3 regions of the Paenibacillus sp. GM2FR genome follow, and region 3 is predicted to be linked to each of the others. Evidence: a T-box and tRNA genes for the amino acid it is inferred to sense, from the RefSeq annotation. Region 3 holds a T-box; the other regions hold tRNA genes.
What was found. A T-box is a leader RNA that pairs with one kind of tRNA and senses whether it is charged. The one in region 3 lies ahead of leuS (leucine--tRNA ligase), so its partner is inferred to be a tRNA-Leu.
Positions count from the first base shown of each region.

Region 1: it encodes a tRNA-Leu, which carries the amino acid that the T-box ahead of leuS (leucine--tRNA ligase) is inferred to sense. The anticodon was not compared.
Region 2: it encodes a tRNA-Leu, which carries the amino acid that the T-box ahead of leuS (leucine--tRNA ligase) is inferred to sense. The anticodon was not compared.

Region 1 is NZ_MKZM01000008.1:3,549,249-3,554,226, reverse strand. Features, by position in the region: gene PAEVO_RS16150 (xanthine phosphoribosyltransferase) at 103-672, shown strand; gene PAEVO_RS16145 (hypothetical protein) at 889-1,218, shown strand; gene PAEVO_RS16140 (hypothetical protein) at 1,338-1,556, shown strand; gene PAEVO_RS16135 (carboxymuconolactone decarboxylase family protein) at 1,627-1,956, shown strand; gene PAEVO_RS16130 (YhjD family protein) at 2,037-2,456, opposite strand; tRNA gene PAEVO_RS16125 (tRNA-Leu) at 2,638-2,721, shown strand; gene PAEVO_RS16120 (DUF6944 family repetitive protein) at 2,881-3,195, shown strand; gene PAEVO_RS16115 (divergent polysaccharide deacetylase family protein) at 3,416-4,303, shown strand; gene PAEVO_RS16110 (methyl-accepting chemotaxis protein) at 4,486-4,978, opposite strand, start outside.
Region 2 is NZ_MKZM01000008.1:3,644,854-3,649,831, forward strand. Features, by position in the region: gene PAEVO_RS16560 (NAD(P)/FAD-dependent oxidoreductase) at 1-310, opposite strand, end outside; purine riboswitch at 386-485, opposite strand; gene PAEVO_RS16565 (helix-turn-helix domain-containing protein) at 774-1,370, shown strand; gene PAEVO_RS16570 (hypothetical protein) at 1,540-1,731, shown strand; gene PAEVO_RS16575 (WD40/YVTN/BNR-like repeat-containing protein) at 1,864-2,559, opposite strand; tRNA gene PAEVO_RS16580 (tRNA-Leu) at 2,758-2,841, opposite strand; gene PAEVO_RS16585 (copper amine oxidase N-terminal domain-containing protein) at 2,977-3,957, opposite strand; gene PAEVO_RS16590 (YczF family membrane protein) at 4,181-4,441, shown strand; gene PAEVO_RS16595 (GerAB/ArcD/ProY family transporter) at 4,436-4,978, opposite strand, start outside.
Region 3 is NZ_MKZM01000008.1:186,132-191,109, forward strand. Features, by position in the region: gene PAEVO_RS00925 (Gfo/Idh/MocA family protein) at 1-289, shown strand, start outside; gene PAEVO_RS00930 (Gfo/Idh/MocA family protein) at 313-1,386, shown strand; gene PAEVO_RS00935 (helix-turn-helix domain-containing protein) at 1,485-2,345, shown strand; T-box leader at 2,386-2,646, shown strand; gene leuS (leucine--tRNA ligase) at 2,735-4,978, shown strand, end outside.

The sequences.
Region 1 (4,978 bases), 3.4 Mb from region 3:
GACGGAAACCGTACAGTTAAATGACGGAGTATCCGTTTGTACTTGCCGTACAAGGAGGAATATGTTACTTTTACGACAAAGGAATCGTGGGAGGTCTTTGGGATGGATTGGTTGAAGGAGCGGATCATCAAAGAAGGTGTCGTGTTGTCGGATCAGGTGCTGAAGCTGGATGCCCTGCTGACGCATCAAGTGGACCCGGCTTTAATTATGGATATGGGCCGGGAATTTGCGGCGAGATTTAAAGAGAGCGGCGTGACCAAGGTCGTGACGCTGGAATCCTCCGGCATTTCTGTTGCATTTGCCGCGGCGCTTGAATTGGGAGTCCCCATGGTATTCGCCCGGCGCAAAAAAACGCTGCTCGCCGATCCAGACGCCTTATGTGAGCGGGTTCCGTCTTTCACCAAGGGCATTGTCACGGATATTATGGTATCGCGCCAGTTTATCGGTGAAGGGGATAAATTGCTCTTCATTGATGACATTATCGCGAACGGAGACGCTGCAAGAGGCCTGATCAAGATCATTGAACGGGCAGGGGCGGAATTAATCGGGCTTGGCGTTGTGATTGAAAAGAGTTTCCAGGCCGGAGCGAGAACGCTGCGCGAACAGAATATTCATGTGGAGTCGCTTGTCACCATATCGTCGCTTGAGGACGGCAAGATTACGTTCAGCTAGGATCAGGATTATATCAAGCGCTTATGGCATGACAGGATAGAGCTGAAAGGTAGGCCTTAAGTCATGAACGTTTGTACCCTGGCCTTTGGCGTGCGTAATCATGGAAATTCGTAGACGAATTTAAATGCATTTCAGCCTAAAATCACAACAAAATCTTTTCGCCTCCGTGATTTTCGCTTATAATAAAGAGGTAGGCAAGAGAGAGGAGGCAGCACCATGGGGAAACAACCTGTAACCGAGCCGTTTTTGATTGAGAAGCTGAATGAAGCAAAGGTACATTTTGAACGTGCTTTGGATTGTAAACATACGGAGTTTGATGATCTATATCCCTATATGATTGAACATCCTCAGTTTTTCTGGTACAAACGCTATGTTGCCTGGTCAGAACTGCTGACGATTGCCGGATTGTGTGAGGAGGTTTCCTTCGAGTGGAAGGAACAGTTTACGCCTCAGCAGGTAGAATATATCGAAAAGCGCGTCATGTCTTCAACCGTTCTGGATTTTTGGTACGAGAAGAATGACAGTATCGAGCCGGCACAGCGTTAATGGGTATATAGAACATCTCTTAGTCGGGATGTTTGTCGATATCGCAACGCATTCAAAAGACCTAAATGATCTCATTTAGGTCTTTTTTTGCACAGTAAGTTTATGAAGGAGGTATGGTGATGATTAGCGATGAAAGACTTGATGAGCTTAGGCTCTCTGGCGAATTGGTCCGGGTTGTGCGGGATGGCTTGGAGACCAATGATATTATAGGCTTTGTCGTAGCCTGGGACCCCGAGCAGGTCATTATACGCCGCAGAAACCGGCGGGTCGTTAAACTGGATCGCCGCTACAGCTACCAGCTTAAAAAAGATCCAAGAGTAAGCCCGATCGAAGAGTAGGCATAGATCTCGCACTCGTCGGACAACTTAACCTCGCATCAAATTTTTTGTGGAAGAGGTGCTTTAGGTTATGGAAATGTCCAATGACAAGGTTTCGGCTTATAAGAATGAAATTCTGAATTTGAAGCAGAGCATGCCGGATATGGCAGAGGCGTATCATCAGTTCACCGGCGTCTGCTTTCAGGATGGCGAGCTGGATGAGCGAACGAAGCAGCTGATCGCACTGGGGATCGGACTGTTTGCCAATAATGAGCTGTGTACCTTCTATCATATGGAGGAAGCCCGTGCGAAGGGAGCCTCGGATGCGCAGATTATGGAGGCTGTAGCCGTGGCGTCTGCCGCCAGCGCGGGACATGCTCTCTCGCAGGGACTGACCCGCGTGCAGCATAATCTTCATTGATTCGCGATCACCAATAACCGTCTCACCGGAGCAATCTTGTTCAGGGGGAGACGGTTATTCTCTGTTTAAGGGGCAGCGATTTAGCGGGCGGAAACAGCGGCAGGAGGATGGGCTTGCATAGAGGACTCGGTCTCGGGCGAGACCAGTCCAAGATAGGCTCGCATGCGGTCCATCATCTCCTCACGGAAGGATGGCCATAGAATGTTCATCGAACCAATGTAACCACGACATGCATATCGCGCCTGGATTCCTTCCTGGTTTTGCCCGATATCATACACCTTGATCGCCCGCTTGGTAAATTCTTGCTTCACCTCACGAAGAAGCACAGCAGCCCGTTTGGCTCCGTTCCCCACAACCTCTACATACAATTGAGGGCTCTTGAAGACACCGCTCTCCTGAATGATTCGGCAATCCCTTTCAAACACCTTATGGATGAACATCAGCAGCAGATAACTTTTGATCAATGCTCGTTCCTCCGTCGTAACAGCCGGTATGGCCATCAACATCACCGCCTTTATATAGAAAATGGTTATTGAATGAGAACTTATGTTCTTATTTTAACCGAAAAACAGGTTTTTAATCAAGTTCAAAAAAAATGTTGACTCGATTCACATGGCGTGATATTATATATCTTGTCGCCGCTGATAAGGACTTGTCTCCTATAAGCGATGAACATGATACGCGGTCGTGGCGGAATTGGCAGACGCGCACGGTTCAGGTCCGTGTGGGCTAACCCCCGTGGAGGTTCGAGTCCTCTCGACCGCATTCTTCTGAAGAAGCTCGTAAACTTGCTTTTTAGCAGTTTACGAGCTTTTTTTGTGTTTAGATTTGGAAGGGGCGGGATGTAAGACTTTAACCAAAATAAATGATGCGCGTATTATATTAAATAATGAAATATATGGATAATTGAAAGAAGGGATTGCCTTGCCAGCTAAGTCATTGGATCCTCAGGAGCAGCTCGCGGCCTATGCTTGGCTGCAAGCATTGGGGACGAATATTGCCGCGCTTGGTCAAACGAAAATGCTGTCCAAAAGAAGGAAGCAGCAAGATGAAGGTCAACGGCTCTCCATCCTTGGAAATGCGATGCAGTCGATAGCCAACGCCGCTCAGGCTAAAATTACCGCGGAGCTGCGGGGCACGGCTGCGAATAAGAAAGCCAACGATCTGACGGTGGCCGGCAATCTTCTGCAATCCGTCGGAAATGCGCTGCGGGTCATTGCGGGAGCGGGGGATTCCTGAATGACGATGCTTTTTACTTTTTGAAGGGGAGCTGAACCGAATCAATAAGGAATATGAAACAAGACGTTTTCCGGCGACGGGACGTGTCTTGTTTTTATTTCTTAGTAAAAAGGTTGTGTGTCTATGCTGAATGCACCTTGCTTACATATTTGCATACCTTTTCTCAAACAATACGGTTAGGTGTACATTAGCATGAAAATGAATGGAAAGGGGAGTAACCATGCGGAACGTATATAAAAAATCGGCTATCTTGCTATGTGTGGTATGGATCCTCGTGAACGCAGGTCAGATCGGATATGGGGCGGGAGTGATGAGGATCCCAGCGGCAGCTCCTCATCATCAAGAAACAAAAGAGATGCACAAAGAATCCGGGAGCAGCAGGCATGGTCAAGAAGCGAAAGTTAAAAAGTTAGCCGTCATCATCGATGATTTTGGCAATGATCAGAAAGGGACTCAGGAAATGCTCAATCTGCCTGTCAAGATCACGGTCGCCGTGATGCCTTTTTTGTCGACAAGCGTGAAGGACGCCGAAGCCGCGCATCGTCAAGGCCATGACGTCATTATCCATATGCCCATGGAGCCAAAGCAAGGACGATCTTCCTGGCTAGGACCGGGTGCCATTCTGAGTTCGCTCACCGATGAGGAGATTCGTAAACGCATGGAAGAGGCAATCGATTCGGTCCCTTACGCCGTAGGGATTAATAATCATATGGGCTCCAAGGTTACCGGGGATGAGCGGGTCATGTCCATTGTACTCGAAGTATGCAGGGAGAGAGGGTTGTTCTTTATCGACAGCAAGACAAACTACCGCAGCGTGGTTGGCAAATTGGCAGCGGAGAAGGGGATGCCGTCCATCGCCAATGACATATTCCTGGATGATGTTCATACCGTTCAGCACGTGAGTAAGCAGCTGCAGACTGCGGCACAGCATGCGGAAGAGAGAACATCCTGCATTGCCATTGGCCATGTCGGCAAATATGGAACGCGAACGGCAGAAGCACTGAAAGGAACCATTCCGAAACTGCAGACAAAGGTGGAGTTTGTCGGTATCAGCGATCTGGTCAGAGAGCATTCAAGCTGGAGGCCTGATCCGCTTCGTGCGCATTAGCGCAATAGCAGAACCGATGGCAATGTAATGGCATCTTGTGAGTAACTGGACGGTACAAAGGTTATCGGACAATGGTCAGCCCACTCCCTGCACGGCCATAAAAAACAATAGCCTTCCATACAAGGTCCCGGTGATTCGGATCCCTGTATGGAAGGCTGTACTTATGTTGAGGTGCATTCAATTTATCGGATACGGGAATCGGTGAGCTTGAATTGTCCTACCAGCTGCTGCATGGATTTTGCAATAACTTCAACATTGCCGGAAGTGTACCTTACGCTTTCGATTTCCTGTGTAAGCTCCTGTACCTTGCTCTCCACATCCTTGGAAATCTTCCGGTTCTCCTTGCTGACCGATGCAATTTTCTCCATGAGCTGTACCACTTTATCAACAGCCTGATGCTTTCGCAGATCATCCTCGGCAGCGGCGGCGAGCAGCTCGGAGGCAGCGGAAACCAGCAGATTCCCTTCTTGCACGACCTTGGTTCCTTCCTTCATTGATAGCACGGCTTGCTGGGCGTCTTTATAGATATGGCTGATAATTCGATGGACCTCTTCCGTGGACTGTCTGGTCAGTTCGGACAGCTTCCGGATTTCGCTAGCAACCACGGCAAATCCTTGTCCGTGTTCTCCGACCCGCGCCGCCTCAATCGAAGCATTCAGGGCCAGTAAATGGGTT
Region 2 (4,978 bases), 3.5 Mb from region 3:
CGGGCAAATAATCGGTCATCCAGCCGCCAAACTCCGTGGTGATGTTGAATTTGCCGTCGCTGTATGCGCCCGCCCCACCAAATCCGGCTGTTATCGAGCAGGCCGGCAAACAACCGGCAAATTCCTTACGTCCTACTGCCGGTGGACAGAGCTTAATCTTCTCCTCCAGGATCGGACAGCTTCTCCGGTAAATATCATGTCCCTTGTCAACCAGCAGCACCTTGCTTCCTGGTGACTTCAATGTCAGTTCATAACAAGCGAAAATACCGGCCGGACCGGCACCCACAACGATAACATCATATTTGCTCATCATATCCCCCTGTGTGTTTGACTGTCGCTTCTGCACACCGCTTCTGGACACAAAAAAATCCTGCTTCGAATAGGTATGCTTGCGCATCCTATTCGTAGTCAGGAATTTAAGGTCCCTTGTAGAAACCCCTGAACCTTATTTTCAGGGATATACGAATAAGCTTCTTTGTTCTTCATCAACCATAGTTAATATAAAACGGATTTACGAATGAGTCAATAGATAATTCGTTTATCGTTCGGATTTGACTCCATACATCCTCGTCTATAACCTCTTTCCCCTCTATAAATATCATGAAAAAGCGAACGATACATCAAAATAATCAATCCAACAGGTAGGTCTATCGGACCATTACATCCGACTTATAAATCAGGTAACAACGAAATGGAAACAATTGTTTGATGATTGGCTATTGAAAAGTGAGTGTCGAATATTGTAGTATTGTGTTAAAAAAATCGGAGGAATTATGCCTACACAACTGCAGCAAGAAAAACACTCCATTGAGGCGTGGTCCCTGATCAATCGTAAATATTTGGGGAAAGGTGTGCGAGTCAAGCGCTTTCGCCGGCCGACCCGCTGCCAAATTCGCAACCGCGTCCTACTAGCCGTACTTATGGCCAACGATATCAAATTGTCGCAATTGGCCGAGGAACTGGGAGTATCCTCCCGTAGTGTCAGCGCCTGGGTATATGAGGGACGCGTTCCCGGTAAAAACAACCTGGAGAAGGCCTGTGACTACTTGGGTTATCCCCGCCACATTCTCTTCAGGGAAGAACTGCTGGACAAGTCACCTTTAATCTGTCAGCCGGCGCCTTCCCGTTTCATGAAACGCACCCTGACACGATCACCAGTTAGCAATCGGATTCTGACAGGTCTGTGCATGGTTCATGATTTGTCGGTAAGCGATGTCAGCCGCTGGATCGGCGTTCATCCCGGCACATTCCGCAAATGGCTGCACCAGGGCACCGTGCCGTCAGCAGCGTTCCAGGAAAAAGCGGAACAGTTCTTCCGTATCCCTAAATCTGTTCTATTCGCAGATTGCGCATTAAAGCAAAATTCCTAATTGAAGTTGCACGTTATATTATAACCATACTTACTATTCAACCAATGCTCAGCTTGCCGGGTCGATCCGGCTAAGCCGGGCTTATTTTCTGTTACGGCATATTTCGAGATGATCAGGGAATACAAGTAACATTCCGTTTGCATCATCCAACAATTGAGGTGACAGAAAGATGACGCTACGTCAAAAGCAAATTGGTGCTGCATTGGGATTGCTGGCCGGAACAACCATGGGAAGCGGTTTTGGATTCCTGCTGGGCTGGCACTCCTTGAATCTGATCGTCCTGGTGGTCCTCTTCGGTTTATTCGGAGTAACGGCTGGTCTTTGGCTAGGCTCCCGAATGATATTCAAAGAGTTGCCTTAATGAACGATACGATTCATCGTTCTGCCTCTTCCTCGCTGAGAATGGAGGCAGAACCACAAAAAGAAGACCGGAGATTCCGGCCTTCTTTGTTATTCATTCGTTATGGGGCCTCGCAGAAACAACATATAACGGTCAAGACACAGCAGCGCCTTCGTTCCTGGGAGCTTCAGCAGCTTCATCGGTGATAGCTCCCGTGGCAGGGCGGCCGACAGTCGTATCCGGTATATCCTGGTTGATCCAAGTTTTGCCTCCGTCCTCGGTTTTGGCTTGACCGCTGAATCCCGTTTCAGGCGATGTGAAATGGAGAAATCCGGCATTCGGCGTGCTTCCAATCCGAATCCACGTCTCCCCGCCATCCATAGTGCGGTACAGATCGTTATTCTCCATCACCGTCCACGCCTGCTTACCATTCAGCGCGAAGATTTGACGTACGGTGCCTTTCGGCTGAGCTTGAACCTCCCATTCCGTACCACCGTTATCACTAAAAGCAATCCAGCCTTCTCCGCCAATCCAGCCCGAGCTATGATTAATGAGCCGGACCGCCGTCACATCCGCTAAATCCACATCGGGCTCAGCGGCCTGATGATCTGGAGTAACGTCCGTATCCTCATCCGGTTCTGCAACAGCACCGCTTCCCGCGGCGTCATCGTCTTCTGAGCCGGATGAGGGCTCTGTCTCCGGGGCATCCTCATTCGAAGAATTCACCGATTGCTCCGGTACCGGAAGCTCAGCCGTATTCCCCTCATCCGTCGATTGACATCCAACAGACAAACTAACGACAACAAGCAGCAACAAAATAAAGCTAAGCCCTTTTCGAGGTTTTATCACAGGATCACACCCCTTGTATTCATAATAACCAGCCAGTAATGCTAACAGGTCTTATATTATAAATCCAACTCCATCGAATTTACCCTAAAGCTGAACGGTTCCTCTTGTTTAGTATAACGCGATTTCCACATGAAGAGGAACGAAAAAAGCTGTTCTTCAAGTTAAATTTCCACTTGAAAAACAGCTTTGCTTCATAGATGCGGTCGAGAGGACTCGAACCTCCACGGGGGTTAGCCCACACGGACCTGAACCGTGCGCGTCTGCCAATTCCGCCACGACCGCATGTTATGTAAGTCGTGATCGAGTTGATCACCGTAATTAAGAGTATATTACGCCCAGAGTTAAAAAGCAAGCATTTTTTTAAAAAAAATGTCGAAACCATCAAACTATATATGGTTTCGACAGCTCAAGTTGATCTCAGATGGTCCATTGATCATGTATGACGCCAGATAACACCCAGTTCTCCCCATCTTGTTCAAATACAAGCCGGAGGCTTTCCCAATCCATCCCCGCATAATCAGGATGAACTCCATCGAAGTAATACTCGACGATGACAGCTCCCTTATACTGGCTGCTTGCATTGTTCACCGTATTTCCTTCGCTCTTGGATTGGTTGTAACCGATCCATGGCGCTGCGGCAAAATAGCGGGTATAGATGAATTTATTAAAATAGTTCTCAAAATTCATCGAGATTGGTTCTCCGCTGCCATCATACTCACCCCATCGGTATAAGGTATCGTGGTTAAATCCCTTCCTCAGCTGCTGCTTGCCAAGTGTGACATCCTTCTGCCGGTCAACATGCGCATAAGGGGAAAAAGTGATCCCGTTTGGATGAGCGAGCTCTGCAAGCTTTTCAAAATCCTTGTTTTTCAAAAATGTCATCGCTTGATCACTCATCTTGGACAGAACTGCTTCTGCCTCCTTCGGTGTGAGTAACGGATAGATCATAGCTTCTTTAGCCTGGTTATTCCAAACAACCTTACCTCCCAGACCCTCTGCCGAGAATCGGAGGGGGATATAAATACGTCCCTCCTTGAGCAGAGGCGGGGCATCCAGGGTCACAGCTTTGCCGTCTTTCATGGCATGATTCTGCCCCACGGTGTAACTCGTTGTATGTGTGCCATTACTTACAATGGCCGTCTGCTTGGCTTGGTCCCAACGCACTTCGGCTCCCATCGCTGTTGAAATGCCGCGGAAAGGCACCATCACCCTGCCGTTATGAATAAAGGGAGGTGATTCCAGCAGAAGTCGGCCTCCATTCACCCGAACTTCGATAGGTCCACCTGAGGATGTGTCCGCAGCCCAAGCTTCTCCCCCATATGCCACGGAACCGGTCATCCCTAACACTACCGCCACGATCCCAGCCAGCAGCCTTCTCACGCCTTGACGTTTCTTCATCACAAACTCTCCCCTCCTAAAGCCCGGTTCACTATCTATTTTCATTATATAAGATCTATAACCCTTAGGCCCATCTATAAACGGATTTACTATACTTCTGTCCCAGCCGTCTCGATTGGATAAAAACTCTCCACTGTATGTTTATTCAATAAACCCTTCATACTAATACAACGTTGTCATGGATTGGCGTGTCATAAACCATATGAAATGTGAGGAAATAACGATGTATATCAAAAAATATGCGATCATCCTGCTGTTAGGCTCCCTCTGCCTTTCTTATACCGTGCTTACAGATTGTCTGTTCGGGTTCCCATGGTATAACTTTATCATCAACTGGCAGTTTACTCTATTCTCCATCATAGAGAAGCTAACGGTTACGGTGCTGCTATGTCTCCTGATCCTTCCCGATTGTTATCGGGCATTCAAAAATAAAAAGCCCCGTGATTCAAACCAAAGTCCTGGAAACGCGGGACAAGGTTCATGAATCGGAGCTAGATTCGGACTTTGCCTTTCCCTCAGAACTTACCCTGCGTATCAAACCGATCAGGACAAGCAGCAAGGGCACTGCGATTGAAAATATAGGGAGAACCGTATATAGATGTTGGCTTCCTTTCATAAGATGCTCGCTATACGAGCGGGCGAGAATCATCGAATTACCGAGCATGATCAAAGCGAAAGGATAAATCAATTTTTGATAGGGAATGTTGAACAGCTCGGATGCAGAGATCAATGCAGCATAATAATACAGACTTATTTTGAAAAAGACACCAATAATTAGAACCATCACGATCAGAATTTCCGTCCGCTCAATGAACTCCGAAATATTGGCTTTTCCGACCATCGTCAGCAGTGGAAAAACCGAACGCTCCGTGATGTTGTCCCCAAGCACAGAAATGGTAACGGCAGAGGTTAGCGCCAGCATCATTCCGCTGAATAAAATAGCCAGATACCCTGCCTTAATCCCGCTCTTCTGCTGGCTCAGATGCGGAAGGAGGACCGTAGCAACGATCAACTCCCCAAA
Region 3 (4,978 bases):
GGTCCCGATCTGGGGGGATAATCCGCATCATAGCGGCATTATCCAGAACTTTGCGGATGCCATTTTGCATGGAACGCCATTGATTGCCCCGGGTGAAGAGGGAATCCATGGATTGACGCTGTCCAATGCCATGCATCTGTCCACCTGGACCGACAATTGGGTTGATCTGCCTCTTAACGAAGACCTGTTTTACGAAATGCTGCAGGAACGGATCACACATTCTTCCGCTCAGAAAACGGTCAAGGAGATCGGGGCGGTGGATATGAGCAAAACGTTTGGATCCTACTAAATTATAATCGGGGGGCGCGTGGTATGGACCGCAGTAATGGAATGCTCTATGCGCCGGTGGGCAAAGCCCAGCCGGTGTGCAAGCCCGGAGAGTTTATGTTTGCCGCCATGTCGCTGGAGCATGGCCATATATACGGCATGTGTAACGGATTAATCGAGGCCGGGGCGACGTTGAAGTGGGTGTATGACTCAGACCCCGCGAAGGTTGCGGCTTTTTGCAAGGCTTATCCGAGTGTAACGGTCGCTTCGTCCGAGGCACAAGTGCTTCAGGATGCGGAGGTTCATCTGGTAGCGGCTGCCGCCATTCCTTCGGAAAGATGCGAGCTTGGCCTGAAGGTCATGTCGCATGGCAAGGATTATTTTACGGATAAAACGCCTTTCACCACGCTGGAGCAGGTGAACGCAGCTCGCGCGAAAGCCGAGGAGACAGGTAAGAAGTACATGGTCTATTACAGTGAACGGCTGCATGTGGAGAGTGCCGTCCATGCAGGAAGTCTGATCCAGGACGGGGCAATCGGGCGAGTGGTGCAGGTGATGGGAACAGGACCGCACCGATTAAATGCGCCCTCCCGTCCGGACTGGTTTTTCCGTCATCAACAGTACGGCGGCATTCTGTGTGATATCGGCTCCCACCAGATTGAACAGTTTTTGTTTTATGCGGGCTGCCGCGATGCCAAGGTGCTCAGCAGCAAGGTGGGCAATTATGCGAATCCGGAGTACCCGGAGCTGGAGGATTTCGGAGATGCAACGCTAGTGGGGGACAACGGGGCCACGAATTATTTCCGTGTCGACTGGCTGACACCTGGAGGCCTTGGCACCTGGGGCGACGGAAGAACCTTTATTCTGGGCACAGAAGGATACATTGAGCTTCGCAAATACATCGATATCGCAAGGAATCCGCAGGGCGATCATCTGTACCTGGTTAATGGCGAGGGAGAGTTTCATATGGAGCTTCGAGGCAAGGTAGGCTACCCATTCTTCGGAGAGCTTATCCTCGATTGTCTGGAACGTACGGAACATGCCATGTCCCAGGAGCACGCCTTCAAAGCCGGAGAGTTGTGCGTGATTGCCCAAAATGAAGCCGTGCGCATTCCATAAAATCATATATAATAGAGAAAACCCCGTTACGTTGAGGGTTATATAACTCCAAAATCGCTAAAGGGGCGATTCTCTAGATGACCTCATCTTCCCATATGATGCCGGGATTTGATCGCATGCAGCTGCAAGCGCCGTTTGATCTGATCTATTACAATGAACGGCCGTTGTCGGGCGGGCAGTTTCATTCGCATGCTTTTTATGAGATTTATTACTTTCACGAAGGACGCTGCACTTATTTGATCGGTGATTCCATTTTTGCCCTGAAGCCGGGGGATCTGCTCCTGATGAACGGGCTCACGCTCCATTGTCCGAATGTAGAGCCTGATTCCAGATACGTCAGAAGCATTCTGCATTTCGATCCTGCCTGGATTTGCAAGGGGCTTTCGGAGACGGCCAGATCGATATTGCTGGACCCCTTCGAAACGCTGCGTAATCATCGCATGACACTGACAGGGGCAAACCGTGACGAATTCGAAGGGATGCTGGCCGATATACATCGTCTCTCGGCATCCACGACCGGTTTTCGCCAGGAGCGGATGACCTTGCGTATTCAGGAGATGATGTACGTCATCGCGGACTGGTGCCAGGACGCTGTGCAGGATCAGGACTCCATCTCCGAGAAAGAGCGGCATGTCCAGCATGTCGTATCGTTTGTCGAGGAAAACTACATGCATGATCTGACGCTGGAGCGAATCGCCCGCGATATGCATATTACGAAACACTATTTATCCTCCTTGTTTAAGGAGGTTACCGGAACGACGGTGTTTAAATATTTGTATCACCGGCGGATTAACCAAGCTAAAATTTTGCTCAGGCTCCACCCGCATCTCAGCATCACGGAAATCAGCCAGGCATCAGGTTTCAAGCATTTGGCTCATTTCAGCCGGATGTTCAAGGCCATGGTCGGGACGACGCCGGAATATTATCGCAGAAACGGTGAAGAGCTTCCGTTGACTTGATCGGACTTTTTGGGTATAATAGCCACATTAAAACGGTAATATGAACGCGATGATGAGGATCAATCGTTCCACTTTCGATCATGCAGAGAGCCGGTGTCTGGTGAAAACCGGTTGACGATAGGGATGAACTCGCCTCGGAGCAATGGTGTTAACCCGGCCGCTGGAGGGCTGTATTCCGGCAGATTCGGCCGCTGAAGCACCGTCGTCTCATCCGCGATAAGGATGCAAAGGGAGTGAAAGGCAAAGCATGCCTTTGGCTAACTAGGGTGGTACCACGGGAATCAAACCTCTCGTCCCTAGCGATCAGCGCTATGGATGATGAGGTTTTTTTGTTTTTTGGGCAATGGCATAGGCCTTGTCTCTCGACTGTGAAGGAGGAGCAATGAAGTATGACGGACAATCAACCAACCGGCCACGGCTACCAGCCGCAGGCCATCGAACCGAAATGGCAGCAATACTGGGATGAGAACAAAACCTTTAAAACGGAAGATTCATCATCCAAACCGAAATTTTACGCACTGGATATGTTTCCGTACCCATCAGGCGCAGGCTTGCATGTAGGACATCCGGAGGGGTATACAGCGACTGACATCGTGTCCCGTTACAAGCGGATGCGCGGATACAACGTGCTTCATCCTATGGGATGGGATGCTTTCGGTCTGCCAGCGGAGCAGTATGCAATGGATACAGGCAAACATCCTCGCGAGTTTACCGTGCAGAATATTGATACGTTCCGCCGCCAGATCAAATCTCTCGGCTTCTCGTATGATTGGGACCGTGAGATCAGCACAACCGATCCGGAATATTATAAATGGACCCAGTGGATCTTTATCCAGCTCTATAAGCGCGGTCTTGCCTATGTGGCTGAAGTGCCGGTGAACTGGTGCGAAGCGCTCGGTACCGTGCTTGCGAACGAAGAGGTCATCGACGGCAAGAGCGAACGCGGAGGCCATCCGGTCGTACGTAAACCGATGCGCCAATGGATTCTGCGTATTACCGAATATGCGGATCGTCTGCTTGAGGATCTGGATGAACTGGACTGGAGCGAAAGCCTGAAGGATATGCAGCGCAACTGGATCGGCAAATCCACAGGCGCTGAGGTCTGTTTTGACATCGAAGGTTACGATGGTCATCTGGAGGTGTTCACAACCCGTCCGGATACGCTGTTCGGGGCAACCTACTGCGTCCTGGCGCCGGAGCATGACCTCGTCGATAAAATTACGCCAGCCGATCAGCGTGAAGCCGTCAAGGCTTATCAAGATCAAGCAGCCCGTAAAAGCGACTTGGAGCGGACGGATTTGGCCAAGGATAAAACCGGTGTATTTACGGGTGCATACGCCATCAATCCGGTAAACGGCGCTAAGGTGCCGATCTGGATCGCGGATTATGTGCTTGCCGGCTACGGAACGGGGGCCATCATGGCGGTTCCGGGTCATGACAGCCGCGACTGGGAGTTCGCGAAGCAATTCGGTCTTCCGATTATTGAAGTCGTTCAGGGTGGAAATGTCGAGGAGGAAGCATACAGCGGCAGTGGCGCGCATGTGAATTCCGGCTTCTTGAACGGGTTGGACAATGAAGCGGCTATCCAGGCGATGAATGAATGGCTGGAAAAAGAGGGCAAGGGCAAAAAGAAGGTAACTTACCGTCTGCGCGACTGGCTGTTCAGCCGTCAACGCTACTGGGGTGAGCCGATTCCGATTCTGCATTTGGAAGACGGAACGATGAAGACCGTGCCTGAGGATCAGCTTCCATTACTGCTGCCGGATGTGGATCAGATTAAACCTTCCGGTACCGGCGAATCGCCGCTGGCTAACGTTACGGAGTGGGTGGAAACGGTAGATCCCGAAACCGGCATGAAAGCCCGCCGCGAGACCAATACGATGCCGCAATGGGCCGGCAGCTGCTGGTACTACCTGCGTTACATCGATCCCCGTAATAATGATGAATTGTGCTCTAAGGAGAAGCAGAAGGAATGGCTGCCGGTTGACCTCTACATCGGTGGTGTGGAGCATGCGGTGCTTCATTTGCTGTATGCGCGCTTCTGGCACAAAGTATTGTATGACCTGGGCGTTGTCGATACGAAGGAGCCTTTCCAGAAGCTGGTCAATCAGGGTATGATCCTGGGCAACAATAATGAGAAAATGAGTAAGTCCCGCGGCAATGTCATCAATCCGGATGATATTGTGAACGAATACGGTGCCGACACGCTGCGCGTGTACGAGATGTTCATGGGGCCGCTGGAAGCGACCAAACCATGGAACACCAATGGCGTTGAAGGAACACATCGTTTCCTCTCCCGGGTATGGCGCCTGTTCATCGGGGACGACGGTCAATTGAACCCTAAAATCGTGGAAGGCGAGGGTACGGACGAATTCAAACGTACGCTGCACAAAACGATTAAGAAAGTAACGGAAGACTTTGAGCATATGCGCTTTAACACAGCGATCAGCCAGCTGATGGTATTCATCAACGAGGGATACAAGACGGAAGAGCTTCCGCGCAAAGCGATGGAGAACTTTGTTCAGCTGCTTTCCCCGCTGGCCCCTCACCTGGCTGAAGAGCTGTGGAGCCGTTTAGGCTACACGGAGAGCGTAACCTACGTGCCATGGCCGGAGTACGACGAGGCTTGGACT